3 regions of the Nocardioides sambongensis genome follow, and region 3 is predicted to be linked to each of the others. Evidence: predicted binding sites of a transcription regulator. Region 3 holds the regulator's gene; each other region holds the start of a gene.
The links. Region 3 encodes LexA, which represses DNA repair genes until DNA is damaged. Its sites were predicted from a motif close to TCGAACANNTGTTCGA; they were not measured.

Region 1: the regulator LexA is predicted to act here: its motif matches at 1,121-1,136, upstream of FIV43_RS17005 (HNH endonuclease signature motif containing protein).
Region 2: the regulator LexA is predicted to act here: its motif matches at 1,751-1,766, upstream of FIV43_RS02445 (HNH endonuclease signature motif containing protein).

The regions. Positions count from the first base shown of each region.
Region 1 is NZ_CP041091.1:3,626,239-3,629,506, reverse strand. It holds gene FIV43_RS17015 (TIGR03084 family metal-binding protein) at 1-226, opposite strand, end outside; gene FIV43_RS17010 (TetR/AcrR family transcriptional regulator) at 223-903, opposite strand; gene FIV43_RS17005 (HNH endonuclease signature motif containing protein) at 1,235-2,509, shown strand; gene FIV43_RS17000 (NAD-dependent epimerase/dehydratase family protein) at 2,455-3,268, opposite strand, start outside.
Region 2 is NZ_CP041091.1:535,661-538,928, reverse strand. It holds gene FIV43_RS02450 (ATP-binding protein) at 1-1,522, shown strand, start outside; gene FIV43_RS02445 (HNH endonuclease signature motif containing protein) at 1,818-3,092, shown strand; gene FIV43_RS02440 (alpha/beta hydrolase) at 3,200-3,268, opposite strand, start outside.
Region 3 is NZ_CP041091.1:2,738,034-2,741,301, forward strand. It holds gene FIV43_RS12945 (hypothetical protein) at 1-324, shown strand, start outside; gene FIV43_RS12950 (LysM peptidoglycan-binding domain-containing protein) at 507-884, opposite strand; gene lexA (transcriptional repressor LexA) at 1,294-2,025, shown strand; gene FIV43_RS12960 (MXAN_6640 family putative metalloprotease) at 2,231-3,268, shown strand, end outside.

The DNA.
Region 1 (3,268 bases), 890 kb from region 3:
CGAGGACGACCCGGTCCCAGGCCTCCTTCCCGTCGGGGGTGTGCGCGCCGGCGGCGAGGACGGCGACCTCGTCGGTCCAGGCGAGATGGGCGATCTGGGTGGCGATCGTCCAGCCTGCGGCCGGAGTGTCGGTGGACCAGGTCGCGGCGTCGCGCTCGGCGACGACGGCGCGCAGCCGGTCGCCCTCGGCGGTGAGATCGGCGAGCACGCCTTCGAGGACGCTCATCGGGACTCCTTGGAGGTGCGGGGGCGGGTCGGTGCTGGTGCTGGTGCTGGTGCTGGTGAGAGTGACGGTGCGGGGGCTGGGAGCAGCGCCGCGTCCAGGGTGTCGCCCCACTGGGCGAGGATCCGGCGACGGCGGCGGGTGTCGTCGCCCAGCGTGTTGGCCAGGCCGAGTCCGCGGACCAGGTCGAGGGTGGCCTGGACCAGCTCGCGGGCGCCCGGGCGCGACTCGTCGACCCCGAGCAGCTCCACGGTGAGCCGGTGCGTCTCCCGGCCGACGCGCTGCTCCAGCGGGGCGACCGCCTCGAGCAGCGCGGGGTCGGTGCGGGCCGCCACCCACAGCTCGAGGGCGGCGGTGAAGACCGGGGAGGCGAAGTGGTCGCCGAGCATCTCCAGCACGGCGACCGTGCGGTGCTCGCCGGCCGGCAGTTCGGCGGCGGCGCGCTCGAGGTCGCTGCCACGGATCTCGGTGAGGTGCTCGACCGCCGCCACGACCAGGGCGTTCTTGGTCGGGAAGTGGTGCAGCTGGGCGCCGCGGCTGACCCCTGCCCGCTCGGACACCAGGGTGGTGCTGGTGCCGCTGAAGCCCTTCTCGACGAGCAGCTCCACGGTGGCCTCGAGCAGCCGCTCCCGCATCGCCCGGGAACGCTCCCCTTGGGGGACACGGGTGCTGACGGCCATGGCGTCATGGTGGCCCTCCATAAACAAACAGTCAAGCCTGTCTGTAAATCTCAGGGCGCAGGCGAGGGTACGGCGTGGCGGGCGAGGCGCGCACCCCTGCGCACCGCCTCGCGAGCCTCACGAGCCACCACAAGTCACGGCCCGGCCCAGTCTCGATTCACAGCCTGACCTGCACGAACAGTGTCTCCACAGGAGTGCGCGGGGCCGCACAAGGGCCTAGAACATACGTTCGAACAGCGATAGAATCGGGGTACCGCGCGGCCACTCGGAGGCCGTGCGAAACCACCTCTCGGAACCACCTCTCGGAACCACCTCTCGGAAGGTTCTCCCGATGTCGCTGACCGGCACCCGCACCCCGCTGGGCGAGGCAGTCGCGGCGTGCCGAGACGCGCTGGGTGAGGTCGCGGAGCGTCAGCCCGGGTTCCTCGCGATGCCCGAACGGGAAGAACTGTTGAGGGGGTTGGTGGCGCTCGAGGCGCAGGTCGTCGAGCTGCGGATGCGGGTCCTGGTCGCGTCGGCTGATGTCGCCTCGACCCATGGGGCGCGGGATGTCGCGGGCTGGGTGGCGTTGCGGACCGGCGCCGATCCCGGCCGGTTGCGGTCGGAGTCGAAGGTCGCCACCTCGATCGACCGGTCTTGGCCGCGGGTGGGGGCAGCGATGGCCCGCGGTGCGCTGTCGTTGGAGCAGGCCCGGGTGATCACCACCGGCCTGGACGCCCTGCCGGCCCGGATCGACGCGGACGCGCGGCGGCGGGCCGAGACCGATCTGGTGGCGTACGGCACCGGCGACAGGCCCGGGATGCCCGAGGGTGGGTTCGGTCCGAAAGAGCTACGCCGCCTCGCGGACCGGATCCTCGACGTGGTCGCTCCCGAGATCGCCGAGGAGGAAGACGCCAAACGCCTCGCCGCATTGGAGGCCGCGGCCACTGCGAAGACCAGCCTGCGGATCCGGTCGCTGGGGGACGGGCTGACCCGGATCACCGCCCTCGTGGCCGACCCGGTCGCTGGCCGGTTGGCGACCTACTTGGATGCGTTCACCTCACCGCGCCACCAAGACCCTGGGTCGGAGCGTCTGCCGCAGCACCACGCCCGCGGCCTCGCGTTCGGGACACTCCTGGAGCACCTCGACCCGACCCAGTTGCCCGACCACGGTGGGGACGCGACCAGCGTGGTCGTCACCATCGACCACACCCAGCTCACCCGCGACCTCGGCACGGCCGGGCTGCTCGACCCCAGCCACGACACCGACGGGGAGCAGCGGATCAGCGCCGCCCATGCCCGACGGCTGGCCTGCACCGCCAAGATCCTTCCCGCCGTCCTCGGCGGCAAGTCCGAGATCCTCGACCTCGGCAGATCCCGCCGGCTGTTCACCACAGCCCAACGCACCGCACTACGACTCCGGGACAAGACCTGCCGCGCCGAAGGCTGCACCATCCCCGCACGGTGGTGCGAAGCCCATCATCTCAACCCCTGGTCGAAAGGCGGCCGCACCGACCTCGCCGACGGCCTACTCCTCTGCTCCTTCCACCACCACCGCGAACACGACCCCACCTACACCACCACCCGACTCCCCAACGGCGACCGCAGATACCACCGACGGAGATAGGCGGCCTCACCCACCGGACGCGGCCCACGCCTCCAGCAGTTCTCGCTCGCGTCCCCGATCGATCCCGGTGACCACGGCGTCCGGATCACGGCGCAGCCAGGCCGCGGTGTCGACGAAGGTGTCGGCGAGCGGGCGCAGCCGCAGGCCGGCGGCCAGTGCCGGGCCGGGTCGCGGTCGCGCATCCCGTCGTACTGGGGCCGGGGCAGCCAGAGCGGGATCGAGCCGGCTCCGGACCACGGCATCACCCCGGCGTCCTCCAGGAACGCTTGGTCGACCCAGACGAACCGGGCCGACGGCGCCCCGGCCGCGAGCAGGTCGGCCATCGCGACCCGCTCGCCGACTGCGTCGAACACGCCCTCGTGGCGCTCCTCGGCGAGCCGCACGATCCAGGCCGCGAGGTCGCGGACGTCGATCACCTGCATCCCGTCGCCGGGGGCGCCGGGGGCCAGCACCTCCCCGGAGCCGACGTCGTCCAGTCGCTGCGCCCAGTAGGAGAAGCGGCCGCTCGGGTCGCCGGGGCCGACGATGAGCCCGGGTCGGACCACCGCGCTGGAGGCCGCACCGGCACGGACCAGCTCCTCGCAGGCGACCTTCATCGGTCCGTAGGCCTCAGGCTCCACGGTCAGGTCCACGTCCGCACCGTTCGGCTCCCGCAGCACCCCGACGCCGGGTCCGCCCGGCGAGGTGTCGTCGGCGTAGACGTTGATCGTCGAGACGAAGACGTAGTGGGCCGCGGGAGCCAGCCCGACCGCATGACGG
Region 2 (3,268 bases), 2.2 Mb from region 3:
CCTCGCCGCCGCCGTGCTGGCCCGGGTCGAGCGGCTCGAACCGCCGACGCGGCAGGTCGTCGAGACCGCCTCCGTGCTGCGCCGGCGGATCGACCCGGTGCAGGTCGCCGCACTCGCCGAGACCTCCGAGGTCGCCGCCACCCGCGCCTGCGAGGAGCTGGTCCGGGTCTGCCTGCTGCTGCGCAGCGACCACCAGTACGAGTTCGCCAATGACCTGATCCAGGTGTGCGTCCACGATGCGCTGCCGCCTGCCCTGGCGGTCGCCTACCACCGACGGGCCGCCGACCTGACCGCACAACAGCCGGAGGTGATGGCCGAACACGCCCACGCCGCCGGGGACGATTCGCGGGCGGCCCTCGGGTGGCTGCTCGCCGGGGAGTCCACCCTGCGCCGCGCCGCCGTGGACGACGCGCTCGAACTGCTCGACCGAGCGCTCGGCGTCCCCGCCCCGGCCTCCACCCGGGCGCGTGCCCACCTCGCGCGCAGCACGGCCCACGACGCCCAAGCGCTGTATGAACGGGTCTTGGCCGACGTCGACGCCGCACTCGACCTCGCCCGCGCCGACGGCGACCGGCGCCTGGAGATGGCCGCGCTGCGAGCGCGCGGAGGTGATGCCGCCGTCGCGCTGCGCCTACCCCCCGACGAGCTGACCGCGCCGCTGGAGGCCGGGCTGGCGATCGCGGCCGAGATCGGCGACCGGCGTGCCGAAGCCGACTTCACCGGCAGGATGGTGATCCTCGAAGCCGGCCGGTTGCACCTGGCGACCGCGCTCGCCCAGGCGGAGCGAGGTCTCGCGCGGGCGCGCGCGGCACGGTCCCGGGACGGCGTGATCCGTGCCCTGGACGGCCTCAAGACGGTGCTCTTCCATCTCGGAGACGCCGATCGGTTGCGGACCGTGGTGACCGAGCTGGAGTCGCTGGTCCGGACCAGCGGCGACCAGTGGCTGCTGCAGTGGGTCGTCTTCGAGTCCGCCTTCGTCGCCGCCGCGGAGGACCGCTGGGAGGACGCGCACGCGACGGTCGCGGAGGCGGCGCAGATCAACCGGCGCAGCGGCTACGGCGCCTACGCCGGCTACCTGCGCGCGTACGACGCCTGGTTCGCGCGCCTCGCCGGCGACCCGGACGCGGCCCGGCGCGTCGGTCGCGAAGCGCTGGCCGCGACCTCGCCCGCGCTGCACCCGTGGTGGCACGCCACGGCGGCCGGGCTGCTGGCGGCGACCCTGCTCGAGACCGGCGACCGGGAGGAGGCCGAGTCCATCGCCCGCAGCGGGCTGGCGGGGGCCGACCCGCGGATGCCGGCGGCCGGTGGCCTGGTCTGCCGCGCCGTGGTCGCCGCCGCGACCGGATCGACCGACGAGCTCGTAGCGGCGCGGGCCGGGTTGGACGCGGTGCAGTGCCCGGCGGGCGGCGCCTGGGTGATCGGGGCGGACGCCTACCTGCTCGCCCGGCACCGGCTGGACGACCTGAGCTCGGCGGTGGCCGGGTCGTGGGCGTCGATCCGGGCGCGGGCCGACCGGCTCTGAGCCGGACCGCGGGGCGGTTCGAAATGACGGCTACGGCTGCTGGTGCTGCCGCACCACGGCGAGCTCGGCGACCCCATCGCGACAAGCGGGCGGGCTGTCGGCGTGGCCCCGAGTGAAGCGGGCTCCCTCGAGCATCACGAGCACCACGGCCAGCCAGTCAGGACCCGGTCGACTGTGGAAAACAGGCTCTGACCTGCAAGAACGGTTACACAAACCTCTCGGCAGGGGTCGAACTGGTGTTCGAGTTCGCGTAGAATCAGGGCATCTGCTGCACCTGTCTCGGAAGGTTCTCCCGATGTCGCTGACCGGCACCCGCACCCCGCTGGGCGAGGCGGTCGCGGCGTGCCGAGACGCGTTGGCTGAGGTCGCGGAGCGTCAGCCCGGGTTCCTCACCATGCCCGAACGCGAGGCGCTGCTGAGCGGGTTGGTCGCGTTGGAGGCGCAGGTCGTGGAGCTGCGGATGCGGGTCCTGGCCGCGTCGGCCGATGTCGCCTCGACGCATGGGGCGCGGGATGTCGCGGGGTGGGTGGCGTTGCGGACCGGCACCGACCCCGGCCGGTTGCGTGCGGAGTCGAAGGTCGCCACCTCGATCGACGAGTCTTGGCCGCGGGTGGGGGCGGCGATGGCCCGCGGTGCACTGTCCCTGGAACAGGCGCGGGTGATCACCACCGGACTGGACGCCCTGCCGGCCCGGATCGACACCAAGGCGCGGCGGCGGGCTGAGGCCGATCTGGTGGCGTACGGCACCGGGGAACGTGAGGGCGTGCCCGAGGGTGGGTTCGGTCCGAGGGAGCTGCGCCGCCTCGCGGACCGGATCCTCGACGTCGTCGCCCCCGAGATCGCCGAAGAGGAAGACGCCAAACGCCTCGCCGCATTGGAGGCCGCCGCGCACGCCAAGACCAGCCTGCGGATCCGGTCCCTGGGCGACGGGCTGACCCGGATCACCGCCCTGGTCCCCGACCCGGTCGCGGCACGACTTGCGACCTACTTGGATGCGTTCACCTCACCCCGCCAACAAGACCCAGGCGCCGAGCGGCTGCCGCAGCACCACGCCCGCGGCCTCGCGTTCGGGGCGCTGTTGGAGCACCTCGACCCGGCGAAGCTGCCCGACCACGGTGGGGACGCCACCACCGTGGTCGTCACCATCGACCACACCCAGCTCACTCGCGACCTCGGCACGGCCGGGCTGCTCGACCCCAGCCATGACACCGACGGGGAGCAGCGGATCAGCGCCCACGCAGCCCGCCGGCTGGCCTGCACCGCCAAGATCCTCCCCGCCGTCCTCGGCGGCAAGTCCGAAGTCCTCGACCTCGGCAGATCCCGCCGGCTGTTCACCACAGCCCAACGCACCGCGCTACGGCTGCGGGACAAGACGTGTCGCGGCGAGGGTTGCACCATCCCAGCCCGCTGGTGCGAGGCCCATCATCTGGACCCCTGGTCGAAAGGCGGGAAGACCGACCTCGCCGACGGGGTGTTGCTCTGCTCCTTCCACCACCACCGCGAACACGACCCCACCTACACCACCACCCGACTCCCCAACGGCGACCACCGCTACCACCGACGAACCTGAGAGACAGGGTCGAACCCCCCAGCGAGATCGGCTCGCTCCCCGACTCGAGCCACCACCACGAGCCAACACCACTACGGCCCGGCTCACCGGGCTGCACCCGGATCCCCTCAGAGCAGCTCGGTGACCAGCCGCGCCGCGCGGTCGGCGCCGCCACTCGGCACCGGCAGGTAGTCGGT
Region 3 (3,268 bases):
AGTGGGAAGCGCGCCGGCGATCGACAGCAGCGGAGGTTCCGCCCCACCTATCTCCTGCTCGCCGGGGGCATCACGCTCAGCCTGGTCGCGTGGGGCTACCTGGTGTACGCCGCGATCGACTTCGGCGCCACCGCCCGCCAGGACGGCGACGCCGCCGCCTGGGGATTCCTCGTGCTGGCCGCCATCGGCGCCGTGGCGTGCCTGTTCCTCTCCTTCATGCTCATCGTGCGCCTCTCCCGCGCGCTCGGACTGACTCACGCACCGGAGCCACGACCGAAGCGCGACCCCTCGACACCCAAGGGCGGGCGGCGCGCGTCGCGCTGAACGCCGCGGCGATCACCGAGGGTGCGACCTCGGACCCAGCGAACAGCGCGAGGGCGGGATCTCGGCGATCCCGCCCCTCGTCTTCCCCTGTGGGCCTTGGCAGGGCCCCTGCGTCCACCGGGGTCGAAGCGATGGACACGAGTCTTGGTGGCGAGGGCCCGTGGCGCCTCAGCCGTCAACCGTCACTCGGTCGGGACGCGCAGGTCCTGACCGGCGTAGACCACGCTCGAGTCCAGGGCGTTGAGCTCCTGGATGCGGTCCATCACCGAGCGGACGTCGCCGTCGCCGGTGCTCGCCGCGGCGTCGCTCGCGATCTCCCACAGCGTGTCGCCGTGCCCGACGGTGACCACCTCGACCGGCGCCTCTCCCTGCTCGGAGGTGGCGATCGAGCCGGAGGCCAGCCAGATGCCGAGGCCGAAGGCGACCATCAGCCCGAGCGCGAAGACCACGGCACGCCCGCGGCGGGTGAGCCGGACACCCGGTCGGCGTGAGCTCGTCGCACGGCGGACGTCGCGGGCCGGCGTCGTACGGGAAACGGGGGAAAGGGTGATCGTGCTCATGGTGACCTCCGGGGGAAGTGGCTCCGCGAGCGGAACCTCGGGTCGGTTGGCGTGCGATCGAGACTCTGGCGAAGGCCCCCGACAGATCCCGCGGACTGCGTCCGACGGGAAGTCCGGCGGGCCTCTCGACCATCAGTTCGAATCGAACACCTGTACGACGTTAGATCATCTGTTCGAACGAGGTCAAGAGGTTGTTCGAATCGATGTTCGAACCCTACGGCGGCGACCGGCGACCGCTCGGGGCGGCGACGAGCGACCGCGGCGCCGACACGCCCGCTTCGAACAGGTGTTTGATCCGAGTCGCGGATGGGCGCTACCGTCGACACACGAGCCGGCCCGCAGCTCGCTCCGCCCCACGGCTGTCCCGACGCTGCGCCAGCACGGCACCCAGCACTCCCAGGAGGATCCGATGACGGGCAAGAAGACTCCCGGCAAGGCAGCCGTGCGCGAGTTCCCCGACGGCCCGCCGGACGCCACCGGCCTCACCCCGCGTCAGCAGCGGATCCTGGCCACCATCAAGGACTCCATCGAGGTCCGCGGCTATCCGCCCAGCATGCGCGAGATCGGCGCGGCGGTGGGCCTCACCAGCACCTCGAGCGTGGCCCACCAGCTGCGGATGCTGGAGGAGAAGGGCTTCCTCAAGCGCGACCCGAACCGCCCCCGCGCGATCGAGGTGTTCCTGCCCGAGGTGATGGCGGCACGCCGTTCCATCTCCGGGGCCGAGGAGAGCAGCGTCGACGAGACCGGCGTCGGCGATGCCAACCCGCAGGCCACCAACGTCCCGGTCGTCGGGCGGATCGCCGCCGGCGGACCGATCCTCGCCGAGGAGCGCGTCGAAGACGTCTTCCCGCTCCCGCGCCAGCTCGTCGGCGACGGTCAACTCTTCCTGCTCGAGGTCAGTGGCGAGTCGATGATCGACGCTGCCATCTGCAACGGCGACTACGTGGTGATCCGCCAGCAGAACACCGCGGAGAACGGCGAGATCGTGGCCGCGATGATCGACGGCGAGGCGACGGTCAAGACGTTCCAGCGCAAGGAGGGGAAGGTCTGGCTGCTGCCGCACAACGCGTCGTTCGACCCGATCGACGGCACCCACGCCACCATCCTCGGCAAGGTCACCGCGGTGCTGCGTCGGGTCTGACGCGACACCCCGGTCGCCCGTCCGGGTGGCCCCGGGTGTCGCGTCAGATGGAGTTGGAGGGACCGGCTGCGTAGGCTCAGGCGGTCCCTCCTCCGTCTGCTCCCCCAGCGAAAGCAGTCCCACGTTGCGCTCTCGTCGTACGGCGTCCATCGGTGCCGCCTTCGCCACCACCGCCGCCCTCGTCCTGATCGGCATGCCTGCAGGCGTGGCTGCACCGACCCCGATGGACAACCCCGGGCTGAGCAGCTCGCCGACGGACCCGGCCGATCCTGCGGCACCGGGTGAGCCGACCGCCCTGGCCGAGGACGCGCTGGCAACGGTGGAGGACCTGCTCGAGGACGGCACTGCCACGCCCGAGACGTTGGCCGATCCCGGCACCACCACCGCCGACGGCGCGACCAGCACGGTGACCGAGTCCGACCTGACCCTGGCGCTGCGCGACCTGGCGGTGCGCGCCAGCTCGCTGACCGGCGAGGAGCGGGCGGAGGCGGAGCGGCTGCTGGCCCGACCTGCCGGCGACGGCAGCACCGGCAAGTGCTCGCTGCACGGCACCTATGGCGACGTCACCTGCTACCGCGAGGCCGCGACCCCGAAGAGCACCTGCTCCGACGTGGTCTGCGTGCACTGGGTGAACAAGGGATCGGCCCTCGGCGCCGGCGAGAAGGGCGACAGCTACAACGCGGTCCCCACCGAGGACGACGGCCCGGGCGGCGCGTGGGACGGCACCGCCGGCGACGGCATCCCCGACTACGTCGAGGTCGTGCTCGCCGAGATGAGCCACGTGGTGGGCACCTACGCCGACGCGGGCTATCGCAGCGTGGTCTCCGACGACGGGCTCGGCGGCAACGACCTGCCCGACATCTACCTCGGCGAGATCGGCCAGCAGGGCCTCTACGGCTACTGCACCACCGACGACCCGGCTGTCCTCGAGGACGACCAGGACGGCACCGCGCACGTCGCGAGCTGGGCCTACTGCGTCCTCGACAACGACTACGCCGCCAGCGAGTTCCCCGCGCACACGCCGCTGGGGAACATGCAGGTGACGGCGGCCCACGAGTACTTCCACGCCGTGCAGTACGCCTACGACGTGGACGAGGACTCCTGGATCCTCGAAGCGACCGCGACGTGGGCCGAGGACTACCTCTACGACGACGTCAACGACAACGTGAACTACCTGCGCTACGGGCCGCTCGGGCGTCCGGCGCAGTCGCTCGACACCTTCGGCGGGTCCGCCCACTACGGC